4 regions of the Marinomonas mediterranea MMB-1 genome follow, and region 2 is predicted to be linked to each of the others. Evidence: predicted binding sites of a transcription regulator. Region 2 holds the regulator's gene; each other region holds the start of a gene.
The links. Region 2 encodes FNR, which switches genes on or off when oxygen is low (the NO sensors DNR and NnrR bind a similar motif). Its sites were predicted from a motif close to TTGATNTANATCAA; they were not measured.

Region 1: MARME_RS07215 (YdcH family protein) is a predicted target of FNR. The motif match lies at 1,668-1,681, and genes of this name have one in related genera.
Region 3: MARME_RS05520 (OmpW family outer membrane protein) is a predicted target of FNR. The motif match lies at 1,700-1,713, and genes of this name have one in related genera.
Region 4: rutA (pyrimidine utilization protein A) is a predicted target of FNR. The motif match lies at 1,740-1,753, and genes of this name have one in related genera.

What each region holds. Positions count from the first base shown of each region.
Region 1 covers NC_015276.1:1,603,296-1,606,847, forward strand. The annotation lists gene fecD (Fe(3+) dicitrate ABC transporter permease subunit FecD) at 1-381, shown strand, start outside; gene fecE (Fe(3+) dicitrate ABC transporter ATP-binding protein FecE) at 385-1,161, shown strand; gene MARME_RS07215 (YdcH family protein) at 1,295-1,561, opposite strand; gene MARME_RS07220 (hypothetical protein) at 1,980-2,672, shown strand; gene MARME_RS07225 (DUF748 domain-containing protein) at 2,857-3,552, opposite strand, start outside.
Region 2 covers NC_015276.1:2,377,278-2,380,829, forward strand. The annotation lists gene MARME_RS10880 (YfaZ family outer membrane protein) at 1-184, shown strand, start outside; gene MARME_RS10885 (adenine phosphoribosyltransferase) at 332-874, opposite strand; gene fnr (fumarate/nitrate reduction transcriptional regulator Fnr) at 902-1,669, opposite strand; gene hemN (oxygen-independent coproporphyrinogen III oxidase) at 1,686-3,056, opposite strand; gene MARME_RS10900 (alpha/beta family hydrolase) at 3,427-3,552, shown strand, end outside.
Region 3 covers NC_015276.1:1,221,620-1,225,171, reverse strand. The annotation lists gene MARME_RS05525 (transglycosylase domain-containing protein) at 1-1,453, opposite strand, end outside; gene MARME_RS05520 (OmpW family outer membrane protein) at 1,777-2,406, shown strand; gene katG (catalase/peroxidase HPI) at 2,495-3,552, opposite strand, start outside.
Region 4 covers NC_015276.1:1,529,187-1,532,738, reverse strand. The annotation lists gene rutB (pyrimidine utilization protein B) at 1-491, opposite strand, end outside; gene rutA (pyrimidine utilization protein A) at 495-1,580, opposite strand; gene rutR (HTH-type transcriptional regulator RutR) at 2,002-2,694, shown strand; gene sohB (protease SohB) at 2,799-3,552, opposite strand, start outside.

The DNA.
Region 1 (3,552 bases), 770 kb from region 2:
TTGTTGCCGTGTGGCGTAATGCTTGCCAAAAGAATCAATTTAATCGACTTGGGAGAGGAGAGTGCAGTGACGCTTGGGGCGTCGCCCAATCGAACCAAGAAAATGGCGATTGGAATATCGGTTGGATTGACCGCATCCTGTGTTTCAATTTGTGGCCCGATTAGTTTTCTAGGGCTTGTTTCCCCTCATTTAGCTCGGTTTTTAGTGGGTGGGCGGCATCAGTATTTATTGCCTGCGGCCATGTTAGTGGGTGCAAATATTCTCTTATTAGCGGATTTGGTTGCGCGTACTATTGATCCACCGATTGAGCTGCCCGCGGGTATTGTGACGGCCATACTGGGCGGGCCTTACTTTCTTTGGTTATTGGTTAAAATGAGATAAGTCATGTCGATTCATTTTCAAAATGTTCAATTGGGCTACAAAGGCCATCGCGTTATAGAGGATGTCACGTTAACCATACCGGATGGTAAAATTACGGCGCTGCTTGGGCCGAATGGCTGTGGTAAGTCGACCTTGTTGAAATCCATTTCTCGAATCATCACACCGACTCATGGCTCAGTCAATTGGAATAGGCAAGATATCGCGTCACTTTCTCCTAAGTATCTCGCCACTCAAATCGCACTGCTTCCTCAAACTCAGCCTATTCCTGAAGCGATTCTCGTAAGGGAATTAGTCTCGTATGGACGAAGTCCTTATACTGGTTTTTGGGGCAAGCTTCAGCGTAAAGACGCGGATATTGTGAATGATGTTATGAAGCAGGTTGGCGTATTTGAGTTAAAAGATAGATATGTCTCGGATTTGTCTGGCGGCCAGCGTCAGCGTGTGTGGTTGGCAATGGTGCTCGCACAAGACACGCCTTATGTTTTGCTTGATGAACCCACTACTTATATGGATATCAATCATCAAGTTGAATTAATGGCCATTTTGCAGGAATTAAATAAGCAAGGTAAAACTGTTGTTACGGTTCTGCATGATATCAACCAAGCTGCTCGGTATTGTGACCACCTCGTTATTATGAAAGCTGGAGCGCTTTTGTATCAAGGCGCTCCGAGTGAGGTGATTACCGAGGATATGCTAAAGCGAGTATTTCAAGTTCAAGCACAGGTTCACCTTGATCCTATTGCCAATACGCCGATGTGCATTGTTGAAGATCGAGTTTAGAAGGTCTGTTGATGTGGGTTGAATAAGTGTTGGCTTGAGGTAGAACTGGCACCCTGCGATACAGCATTGCAGGGGCTTCTTTAGAATAGGGTGGTTAGAATTTAGACCACAGCAATCTATTTACGTATTTGCCCTAGGCGCTTTCTGCTAGGCGTTGATTTTGAGACTTTTGTAGGTAGTGAAACAGTGTATCTTTCAACAAAAGTCGACGTTTTTTGAACTCTTCTTCTTCCATTGTGCTGGCGAGTACAATCTCCTTTTCAATTTGCTCGATTTCACGATCAAGGTAGTGATACTCATCAAACAGCTTTTTAAAATGATTATCAGACGTTTTAAGTAGGTGTATCTCCTCTTTGTATTCGGGAAGCTCTTTGGCTAAAGAGTGACTTTCTATCGGCATGCCGTTCTCCTTGGACGCTGTGTTTTTCCGATTAGTTTTCTTCCTACTTGGTAGGAATTTTCACTTAAGATATCTTTTAGAATAGGACTACCTCGATAAGTATAGATTGATTTAAGTCAGTTTCTAATGAAAAAAGAGGAAATATTTAACTTTTATGTCGGTTTTATTAAGCGGACAGAGGTTGCCTGTCGGCGCTCATGATTTTCCGCTTTTTGTCACCCTAAAAATCATCAAATATTGGGTACGTAGGATCTTTACTCAATCTTTGTAAAACTTAGTGTTAACGAGAAAAGTTCGCTAAATTTGCTGACGAAGATTTTACCAACGAGTGACGCATTGCTTCGTTTTATTTGCATGAGGTTTGCTAAAAAATAAGTGTGGAATGAATGGGTATTCCACGTGTTTTAGGAGAACCAAAATGGAAATAAGCAGTACCAGCACTAATTTTAGTTTGAGTGCGCTTACGCAAGCTTCCAGTGCGAGTTCAAGCAGCTCAAACTCATTATCAAGTTCGTATTTAAGTAACTCAAGCGTTGAGGTGAGTAGTCTCGGTGCATTGATGTCTAAAATGTCGAGCATGAGTGATGACGAAAAAGAGGCGGCCGCCGCGTTTCGCGACAGTGTCTTAGAATCTGTTGAGGACGGCTCTTTTGATGCGGAGGAGCTTGTTTCTTCGGCATCGGATGAGCTGATTGCCTATGCGGAAGAGAATGACATTGATTTAGAAGAGCTGGCGAGTGAGATCGCCTCGGGCAGTCAACCGCCACCGCCTCCAGGAAGTGGTGCTTTGTCTATGCTTTCGTCTGAAGATATGGAAGAAGCAGAAGACTATCGCGAGTCGATCTTGGAAGCGGTTGAAAGTGGTGAGTACGACATTGATGAGCTGGTTGAAAATGCGCCAGATTCTGTTGTCGCCATGGCTGAAAGCATGGGCGTTGAAGTCGAAGAGTTGGTAACCAGTATCGCCAATGGTGACGATCCAGCCTCAACTGGAAGTACGCCTCCACCACCGCCTCCACCAGGTATCGAAGCGTACCAAAGCGTTGCCAGTGGCGGAACGAGTAGCAGTTCATCGACATCAGACTTGTTAAGTGAGCTATTAAGCAGTTAGCTTTAGATTAAGAATGTTCTTAATGCTGTTTGAGCTTTGCTAGATATAAAATCAGGTCCAAAAAACGCCTTATTCTTTGCGACTAGTGCTAAAGAATAAGGCGTTTTTTTGTTGTGTCGAGACAAGATGCTTTGGTCTGAATTAACTTTTCTGAATGCACTTGTTTGAATTAAGGGGTCTTTTATTAAAACTTCAGCGCAACCCTCGGTTTAGCGTCGTCATCTCGATCGATTTGAGGTGCACATACGAAAATACGGTTAGAAGCTATTCCCTTACCTACTAAATAGTCTTTGAGGGCGTTAGCTCTCTCATTTGCTAAGCCGTTTAAATAGGTGTTTTGTTGCTCTGGTTCGGCAATGGTGAGTTCGTCACTTTCACCTAAATCTCCCAGCACGGCGATTCCGCATGCTTTTACCTGACTGTCGGGCTTGTCTGTCATCAAGGCATTTAACTGATCAAGGTAGCTATGTTGTTCAGGCAGGATTTGCCCTTGCTGGAATGAGAACTCTAGCGGTTCGACCCGAATTTTAAGAATCTGCTCTCCGGCGATTTGAGCGATACTGATGACATTTGCATAAGGAACGAACGTTTGCATTAGGTAGCTTGCAGACGCTTTATAGAGTGCTTGTTTAATCGGTAGCATTAAGAATCCCGTCCATTTGAACTCAGGATTATCAACGTCACCTTCAAGAGGGATATCAAGCTCTATGTTACCTTGTCCATCTTTTAGCACACCGACGGCGATATTCAGAGGCATCGCACCCGTTTGTACGACCTTGCTGCTTTCTTGGCGGCCACCAAGATCAAATTCTCGGAAGACTAAGTGCGTATTACCTTCTAATTGTCCTTTGTCTGCATTTAAGTCCAGATCCATGTCCAT
Region 2 (3,552 bases):
AGAAGTACTTTCTTTTGAGAATGTTGAAAACCTATGGCAAGGCGAAGTGCGTGGTGAATACAAAACATTGAAAAATGCTCGTGTTTTCCTTCGTTACGGACAAACCAGTGTCGAATTTGATAATCGAAATGATGCCGTTGATATGAACCAAGGTATTGGTCTAGGTGTTGTGGCAGACTTTTAATTCAGCGGAAGCTCAATAGGCTTGCAGCTTAACGTGGCGTCAGTTTAAAGGTCGCTGTAATGTAAGTGCGCTGTTTGGCTAAAGAAATAAAAAAGGTGGTCTAAAAAGACCACCTTTTTTATTTGTACTGTATTTTACGAGGTGTTTTTAATCACCTTCGTAAGCGCATAACGCAAATACAGGTGTTTCTGACGCTTGTATTTTTTGACTACCACCCAAATCAGGCAAATCGATGATTGCTGCGACTTCCTTTATATTTGCGCCTTGCTGTTTAAGCAAAGACATAGCAGCGAAAAGCGTTCCACCCGTTGCGATTAGGTCATCAAACAACAAAACTTGTGCACCTTCGTGAACACTGCCTTCTTGTATCTCAAGCTCGGCTTCACCGTACTCTAAAGCATACGATTGTGAGATAGTCTTGCCTGGTAGCTTACCTTTTTTTCGCACTAGTATAAGCGGCTTGCGAAGTTCATACGCCAACACTGAGGCAATCAAAAAACCACGAGCATCGATACAAGCAATATGGCTAATATCACTATCGATATATCGGTGTACGTATGCGTCTACCACCATGCGCATCCCTTTAGGGTCGCTAAAAATAGGGGTAATGTCTCGGAAGCTGATACCTGGTTTTGGCCAGTCTTCAACCGTGCGAATTAGAGATTTTACATAGAAATCATCGTAAAGCATAAATAGAGGTGCCTTAGCATTTTACTTTTATTCAAACTTTAAAATACTATCACAATCTTCGTTCTTACCAACAAGTTTTTGCATCTCATCGATATCGATTAAGGTAATTTCTTTTCCCTCTACTTGGATTAGCTCATTTTTCTGAAAGCGGGTCATAACACGACTTACCGTTTCGACAGCTAGGCCGAGATAATTACCAATTTCTCCGCGTGACATCGAAAGTCTAAATGCAGTTGCAGAATAGCCTCGGCGCTTAAAGCGATCGGATAAATTAATTAAAAAAGAAGCGACTTTTTCATCTGCACTTTTTTTACCTAGCAATACCATCATATCTTGATCGTTACAGATTTTGCGGCTCATAATCTTGAATAGCTGTCGCTTTAGTGATGGGATTTGCTCTGAGAGTGCTTCTAGATGAGAAAAGGGGATCTCACACACAGTTGTCGTTTCAAGCGCTTTCGCTGACACAGGGTAGATGTCATTATTAATACCACTAAGTCCCAAAAGCTCACTCGGGCAATAAAAGCCTGTGATTTGCTCTTCGCCATTTCCTGTTAGATTAAAGGTTTTTAAGGTCCCGGTTCTGACAGCAAATACTGAGTCAAACTTTTCCCCTTGGCGAAATAGTAGTTCACCTTTCTTCAAGGGGCGCTTGCGCTCAATAATTTGATCAAGTCGGTTAACGTCTTCATCGACCAACGCAATGGGCAAGCATAGCGCAGCAAGACTGCAATTCTGACATTGAGAAGTAAGCTTGCTGTTAAATCTGTTTTGCTGAGTGTGTGTGTACGCCATGGAACGCTCCCTGATCTCAAATGATTTTTGAAAATGTAGTTTGTTTGTTTAGGTACTGGTCAAAAAGCATGCATACTCGTCGTACCAGTAATCGACCAACAGCGGTTACCGTTATTATTATATGGTCGGTCTCTCGATCAATTCTTACAATGCCGTCTTTCTTAAGCTGTTCAAGGCCCTCAATTTCTTTGGTAAAGTAGTGCATAAAATTAAGGCGGTATTTTGTGCTTATTTCTCTCGAATCTAAACAAAAGTCACACATTAACTTCATAATAACATCATGACGAATCATATCATCACGCGTGCTGATGTAACCCTTCATTATAGCAAGTTGACCATTCTCAACGCTATTTTGATACAGTGCAAGATCAGAGTGATTTTGTACGTAAGTTCCATCTATTTTGCTAATTGCTGACACGCCGAAGGCAATTAGATCAGTATTTGCATTGGTCGTATATCCTTGAAAATTTCTTTGTAATTCGTGATTGTCTTGGGCAACGGCTAATGGATCGTCTGGCTTTGCGAAGTGATCCATGCCTATATAGCGATATCCCGCTCTCATTAGCGCATTGATCGACTCTTTTAGTATAGACATTTTTTCGTCAGCTGAAGGTAAGTCTTCATCGTTTATACGACGTTGGGCAGCAAAGCGACTTGGGAGATGAGCATAATTAAATACGGAAATCCTTTCAGGATTTAATTCAATGACGCTGTCAATAGTCTGCATAAATGAGGTGGTCGTCTGATGAGGAAGCCCATAGATTAAATCGAAGTTAACGGACTTAAATCCCGCTGTTCTCACGTCATCGAGCACTTTTGCGACAAGCTCTCGACTTTGTTCTCTATGGATTGCTTTTTGCACGACAGGATCGAAATCCTGTATGCCAAGACTAACTCGGTTAAACCCGAACTCTTTTAGAAGCACAAGTTGAGCGTTATCGACTTCTCTAGGATCAATTTCAATACTAAAGTCCTGGCTATCATCTTTTACCAAGTTGAAATTTTCTTCAACATGCTTAAAAAGAGTGCGCATATTATCGACAGATAGAAAAGTAGGGGTTCCACCTCCCAAATGCAGCTGAGTTACTTTTCTGTCTCGATCTAGCATGAGTGCGCGCAAACGCATTTCTTCTGCAAGCAACTCAACATATTCTGCACCTTTGTCGTATTTTTTAGTCACTACTTTATTGCAAGCGCAGTAGTAACAAAGATGAGCGCAGAACGGAATATGAAAGTACAAACTAATAGGTAAGTTTGATCCTTCCATCATTCTGCCAATCAATTCCATCTTGCTTACATCACCCGTAAATTGAGGTGCGGTCGGATAGGATGTGTATCTCGGACCGGAAATATTATATTTTTGGATTAGATTAGAATCCCAAAGCATTTGTATGTCCTATTAAATTTTCTAATACTTAGTTTACTCTTTCCTAAAAGTGGTTTTCTGATCTGAGTCAATAAACTGATTTCCGTATTGGAAACTGCAGTTTGGTTATTCGGATTTTGGAAGGTGGTCAGATTTGAGAGGGGTGAAGGAATGTTCTAGTCGTCAGTGAGCTTGGCTTCTTGTGGCAGGTGTTTGGGTGTTGGTGTGAAGAGCTGTGAAATAAGATTAAAAGAATTATACGTATAATTTTTACAATAATTATTAATAGTAATCTAAGGAAAAGTATCTCCGCGAGACCCACTCTATTTTTCTGGAATTCGAGACAATTTACATTTAACCTTATCGCTCTTATTAATCTCTTTTGAGTACCATGAACAACATCACAATTTATCTATTGCATGGAGCCGGTGCAGGGCACACTAGTGAGTTTCTGACAGAACTTAATGAGCAACTAAGCTCTGCTACAGGCCTTGAAGTAAAAGCGATAACGCTTTCT
Region 3 (3,552 bases), 1.2 Mb from region 2:
GAACAGCACCAAGCGCTCTGTTAAACCCGGTATACACGCGTTGAGTGGATCCGACAATCGCTTTTACGTAGCCTGTCTCGCGATCCGTAACGACCATCGCGCCTTGGAGTTGCTTCAATGCGTTATCTCTCTTAGAAATACGTTTCGCACTCTCCCGCAATGCGCTCGTCGCCGCTCGTTGTGCACGTACATCAATGCCGGTGTAAATTTTTAAATTCTCGGTCGCTAATACTGAACGGTCAAAATCACGTTCAAGCTGCATTTGAACAACATCCAGATAGTCGCCAAACATAGAACGTTGTTTATTGGTTTGACTCAAGCGAATCGGTTCTCTCTTCAGTATTCGCGCGTCTGCAACCTCAAGCTTTTGCTGCTCAACCAACAAATTAATAACAACGTTACGCCGCTCTTTCGCCCTCTCTGTGTTGCGCTTAGGGTTATAAAGAGAGGGGCCTTTTACCATACCAACCAGTAAAGCATATTCACTGATGTTAAGTTCTTTTAACGGGCGCCCGAAAAAATAGCGACTGGCTGCTGCGAAGCCTCGTAACTCTCTACTCCCAAGTTGAGCAAGGTATACCTCGTTCATATAAGCGGTGAGGATTTCTTGCTTACTATAATGGTACTCCAACAAAAGACTCATGAAGACTTCGGTAATTTTACGGGTGTACGTACGTTCCGATGTGAGGAACATATTCTTAACCAATTGCTGAGTTAAAGTAGAACCACCTTGAACCCGACTTCCATGACTTACGTTCACCCACGCCGCACGAGCGATCCCCATCAAACTGATTCCATGATGGCTAAAGAAGTTTCTATCTTCCGTCGCAGTTAATATTTCAATGAGAGTAGATGGAATCTGCTCATAGGTTAAAATCTCTCGCTGTTCAGAACTACCACCATAGAGATAGCCGATCACTTGAGGTTCTAAATAGGCCGTTTTAACAGGAGCTCCTGTCAAACTCTGTATTTTCAGCACGCCATTCGGGAAAGAAAAAATAAGACGCTGGCCTTTATGCTGACCATCGGCATTCGTGTAGGGGCGCAAGTTAGCGCTGACTTTAGTTCGGCTTCTTGCTGCCCAACCGACTTCTTGGCTGTTCTTGCCAAACCGATAGCCGGCATCATTTAGCAAGTCTTCTAGCTCTTTTTTGGTCCATCGAGAGCCAGATTTCAAGACCACCGGCGCGCTGTAAACCTCAGAAGGCACTTGCCATTTTTGCCCTTCAAATCGATTCGTTACTTCCTGATCTAAAACCCAAAGCCACCCCATAAAAGGTAGCAAGGCAATACAACCTAAAAGCAATAGCCACTTAAACCAAAAAGCAAACGCTCGCTTCAACCATGATGGCTTAGTCGGCTTTTTCTTTCTTGCAGGTGGGCGCTTTCGTGTCGTTTTACGAGGCTTAGCGGAGCGGCTATTTGAACGTGCAGGGGTATTTCGTTTTGTCATGGCAACGCAGTATAGAGATGCAACGAAATTGAATCAATCCAAGCAGACACAAGCGTCATTTGATTGCTATCGCATATGAGAGGCACATGAGTGACACAAGAGTCAGGCAAGCCCCAATACACACCAATAAGCGCGAGTTAAAAGTAAAAACTAATTTTTTTGAAAATAAGGAAAGTTTCAGCAGTTAATCAACAATATGACTTAATGCAGTCATCGACCTAACCGCCGTTATGGGCCGGTAATTTATTGATCTAGGTTAATAAATTAATTCCCAGAAGGCGTACTTTGACAACACTTACTACGTTGCATCAAAGGAGCACATCATGAATTTAACGAAAACGGTAGCACTTGCTTCTCTATTAACCAGCGCCACATTAGCCTCTACAGGTGTACTGGCTCACGAGGCTGGATCTTGGCTCGTTCGAGGCGGTTTAGGCACGGTCATCCCTCAAGAAAGCAGCGACGATGTGGCTGGCAGCGGCGAGCTTGAAATCGATGACAATACGCAAATTGCCGCTACGTTGTCTTATATGTTTACTGACAATATTGGCTTTGAAGTACTCGCAGCCACCCCATTTACGCATGAAGTAAAAACAAACGGGCTGGGAAAAATAGCCGAAGTTTCTCACCTTCCACCGTCCTTCATGGCGCAATACTATTTTGGACAAGCCGATAGCGAAATCCGCCCGTACCTCGGAGCAGGCTTAAACTACACCGTCTTCTTCGACGAAAAAAGCTACGGAAAAATAAAAGGCAGTGACGTAGAGTTAGATGATTCGTTTGGACTGGCAGCACAAGCGGGTATTGACGTGAGTATCAATGACAAATGGTTTGCCAACGCGTCTATTTGGTACATTGACATAGATACCACGGTAAAAGTAAAAGGCGTTGGAAACTTCGATACTGAAATCGACCCTATTGTTGCCATGATTTCAGCGGGTTATACGTTTTAAGATCCTACTTATTTAGAAAAAAACCTCTTTAATAAAGAAAAACAGCTCGCAAGTGACCTACACTTGCGAGCTGTTTGTTATTACTTGCTTAGAGATCGAAGCGATCAAGGTTCATCACTTTCACCCACGCTTTCACAAAATCGTGCACGAATCGCTCGTTTCCTTCGTTAGTCGCATACACTTCCGCTAACGCTCGCAATTGTGAGTTTGAACCGAACACTAGATCGGCGCGAGTGCCTGTCCAGCGTATTTTTCCTGTACTTCGATCACGACCTTCAAATATCTCGGCCTCTTTTGACGTTGGAATCCACGTTGTGCTCATATCGACAAGATTTACAAAGAAATCATTAGACAACACACCCGGTTGATTCGTTAAAACACCATGCTTGGAACCGTCTGCATTGGTATCCAGTACTCGCAATCCGCCTACCAAGACCGTCATTTCAGGCGCTGAAAGAGTCAACAGTTGCGCTTTATCGATCAATAAGGCTTCTGTCGCCACAGAGTAACTCTGCTTCAGGTAATTTCTAAAGCCGTCTGCAACAGGTTCTAACACGTTGAATGATTCAACGTCTGTCTGCGTCTGCGTTGCATCCATCCGACCTGGCGTGAAAGGTACCGTCAATGTGGTTCCAGCGGCTTTTGCAGCATTTTCTATCGCCACGCTACCGGCAAGCACAATCACATCCGCTAAAGAAACGGCTTTACCTCCTGATTGGGCCGCGTTGAATTGCTCTTGAATGCTTTCTAACGCATTAAGTACCTTGCTCAATTGTTTGGGTTGATTAACATCCCAGTCTTTCTGTGGTGCCAAGCGAATACGAGCACCATTTGCCCCACCACGTAGGTCAGAACCTCTAAACGTAGACGCGGATGCCCAAGCCACTGACACACATTCGGCTATCGTCAAACCTGAATCGACAATCTGCGCTTTCAACGTCTCGATGTCTTGATCGTTCACAAGCTCATGGTTAACCGATGGAATAGGATCTTGCCAAATCAATTCCTCTGTCGGAGCGTCTTTACCCAAATAGCGCACACTTGGCCCCATATCACGGTGGGTCAATTTGAACCATGCTCGTGCGAAGGCGTCTGCAAATTCCTCTGGATTTTTGTGGAATCGACGGGAGATAGCAGCGTAGGATG
Region 4 (3,552 bases), 850 kb from region 2:
TAAAAACCGCTATAGCGCGTTTTAGGAATGACAATATCGCCAGCTTGCGGAGCCAGTTCATCAACCAGCTCGTAATCCCATGTCCCTTTTGCTAATAGCGTTCCCATGAGTTCAGGTTGCTTGCGCATGGTCTTGAGTGCGTTGGATTTATACCAATTCGGTGACCCCGGCCCACCCGCTTCGGTATATTGAGGGTCCCAACCGTTTTGAAAATACACAACGGGCATATTGGCCTTCCTTGCGACATTCAAAACCTTGGCGGTTTGCTCAATGACCGGCCCCGTACTTGAGATATCGAAGCCCGCTTTGTCTAAATAGCCGTTTTTTGTCGCGTAGGCATTTTGCATATCGACAACGATAATCGCCGTTTCAGAGAGATCGATGGCTAACGGTTCAGGCTTAGCGGGTAAGACGATTTCATTAGGCTTGCTGCCATCACAGTAACCCGCCACAGTGAATTCACTGACTGTTTCACTCGTGCTCGTACTCATACTCTAAACCGCCGCAGAATGATTAATATGTTGGCGAGATTTCATAAGTGGCTGGATCTTCTTACCGTAGTCGTCCATACCTTGAATAAAGTCGTCAAACGTTAATAACACACCGCCGCATCCCGGTACCGTTGCGATTTCATCGAGCATTGCTGCTACTTTTTCGTAAGACCCCACTAAAGTTCCCATATTGAAGTTCACAACCGATGTTGGGTCCGTCATGTCACGAACGTTGGTATCTTTACCAGATTTTTTGTCGGCTGCGCCCTGTTGTGTCATCCAGTCGGTCGCACCAAAGTCCTGCCCTTCTTTATACAGCTCCCACTTTGCCATTGCTTTCTCGTCTGTTTCGTCTGCAATAACCATCATCAGCACGGCGGAATCCACTTCTCGTTCCGCTTTCTCAGCGGCTTCTTGCAAACGCGCTGCCGTTGGCGCAAACGCGGTTGGCGTGTTTACCCCTTTACCGAAACAGAAGTTATAGTTGCCGTGCTTCGCCGTAAACGCCATACCAGACGCACTTTGCCCTGCACATATAATTGGAATTTCACGAGAAGGTTTGGGGAGCATGCGGCAGTCGTCCATTTGAAAGAACTCGCCTTTAAAATCGCTCTTTCCTGTCGCCCAAAGTTCTTTCACGACTTTGATGTATTCGTCTAGATAGTCATAACGGCTTGCGAAGTACTCGTCACCCGGCCACATTCCCATCTGAGAATATTCAGGGCGCTGCCAACCCGTCACTAAGTTAACACCAAAGCGGCCATTTGAGATTGAGTCGATCGTGGTCGCCATTCGCGCCATAATAGCCGGTGGTAAGACCAAGGTTGCTGCCGTCGCATAGAGTTGAATTTTACTTGTTACCGCAGCAAGACCCGCCATCAGTGTGAAGGATTCTAGGTTGTAATCCCAAAACTCGGTCTCACCTCCAAAACCTCGGAGCTTAATCATGGACAGTGCGAAATCCATGCCGTACTCCTCCGCTTTTACGACGATCTCTTTATTTAGATCGAAGCTCGGTTTGTACTGCGGTGATGTTTTAGAAATCAACCAGCCATTGTTACCAATCGGAATAAATACACCTACGTCCATAATCGCCTCTCTTATCTTGCTGTCTTTTTATTTAACTGCTTTTATTCAATTGCTTTTACTCATAGATACCTCTGTCTTAGCATCATGCATGCCAAAAAAAATTAACCTTTATTTTCAATAAGTTAACTAATTAAAATTTTCTAATTTAGACCAAATGGTCTAATCTGGATCAATAAGTCAGGATTATTGCTCGAATTTTGTGCAGGTACGATTTTGCGCAAACGGCAGGTTTAAAAAGAATGTGCGTCAAAAGGCTTTAGGCACAAAGAGCAGTGTTCACACCTTCCCTAAATAAAAGTGGAATTATGGATAAAAGTACGTGTACCTTTTACAATGAAAGAAGCCTTTTTCTGAATAGAGAAATGAAAAAAGAAACAACCTTCTCTGTTTAGGACGCTTTATAACCATTGAAGTAAGCAGTATGTCATCAGATAACGTCACACCCGACACAGAAAAAGAGAAATCGCCACGCACGTATAGCGCAAGCACACAAAGAAGACGATCTGCAGCGAAGCAAGACAAGCAGAATAAAATTATGGAAGCGGCGTTGGAGCTCTTTTCACGCAGCGGATTGGGTGGCACCAGTATTGATCAAGTAGCAGAACTTGCCGATGTATCCAAAAGTAATTTGCTCTACCACTTTAACAGTAAAGAGCAGCTTTATATTGAAGTTATTAAACACGTATTGGATGTGTGGGTGACGCCATTAGAAGGCTTTTCTGAAGACCAAGATCCAATAGAAGCTATTTCAGGATATATCAAAGTCAAACTTGAAATGTCTCGCGATAACCCCGAAGAATCTCGCCTTTTTTGCATGGAAGTCGTTCATGGCGCACCTCTGCTCTCCTCAGAATTAAAAAAACCATTGCATGATCTAGTTGAAGCGAAAGCCGCTGTCATTCACGCTTGGATCAAAGCGGGAAAAATGCAGAAAGTAGACCCCTATCACCTGTTATTTACAATTTGGGCCACCACTCAGCACTACGCTGACTTTGCAGTGCAGATAGAAGCCATAACAGGGAGAAATCTAAACAATAAGGCGTTTTTTAACGAGACACTCGCAACCTTATATCAGCTGATTTTGAAAGGAATAGAAATAACGGATCGTGAATAAATGACCAAAGTTAAACGCCGATTTATAATCAAAAGGATAAATCGCCGTTTAACTTAAATAACGAGGGACTTAAGGAAGATTAGTTGAAATGCAATAAAACAGCGTTAAAAGCCACGGCTGTTTAATACACGGGAAATCCAACCCGTTGCTTTTACTTCTACCGCACTTAATACAGAAAGCCCTAATCGTTCTGCAACCGACTTTGGCTCGCTGTACTCTACTTTGAATACATTAGCATTGTCATACTGATCAACAATGTAGGTGTCACTGGTTTTCACTTCGTCGATTAACTTGTTTTCAACCGCTTGGCTACCGTACCAAGTCTCGCCCGTCGCAACTGATTCAATGTCCAAGACAGCACGCTGAGACGCGACAAAATCTTTAAACAACACATGAGTATCTTCCAAATCTTGTTTGAATTTTTCACGCCCTTCGTCGGTGTTTTCACCAATAACCGTCAATGTACGTTTAAATTTACCTGCTGTGTGCAGTTCGACATCGATGTTGTTTTTATCAAGTAAACGATGGATATTTGGGATTTGCGCGACAACGCCAATGGAGCCCAAAATCGCAAACGGGGCAGCGATGATTTTATCAGCGACACAGGCCATCATATAACCACCACTGGCCGCGACTTTATCGACACAAATGGTTAGAGACACACCAGCGTCTTTAATACGTTGCAACTGAGACGCTGCAAGACCATAGCTGTGCACCATTCCGCCGCCGCTCTCTAAACGAACGACCACTTCGTCGTCTTTTGTTGCCACCGCTAAGATTGCCGTAATTTCTCGACGCATAGATTCCACGGCAGACGCTTTGATATCGCCATCAAAATCCAAGACAAACACTTTTTTC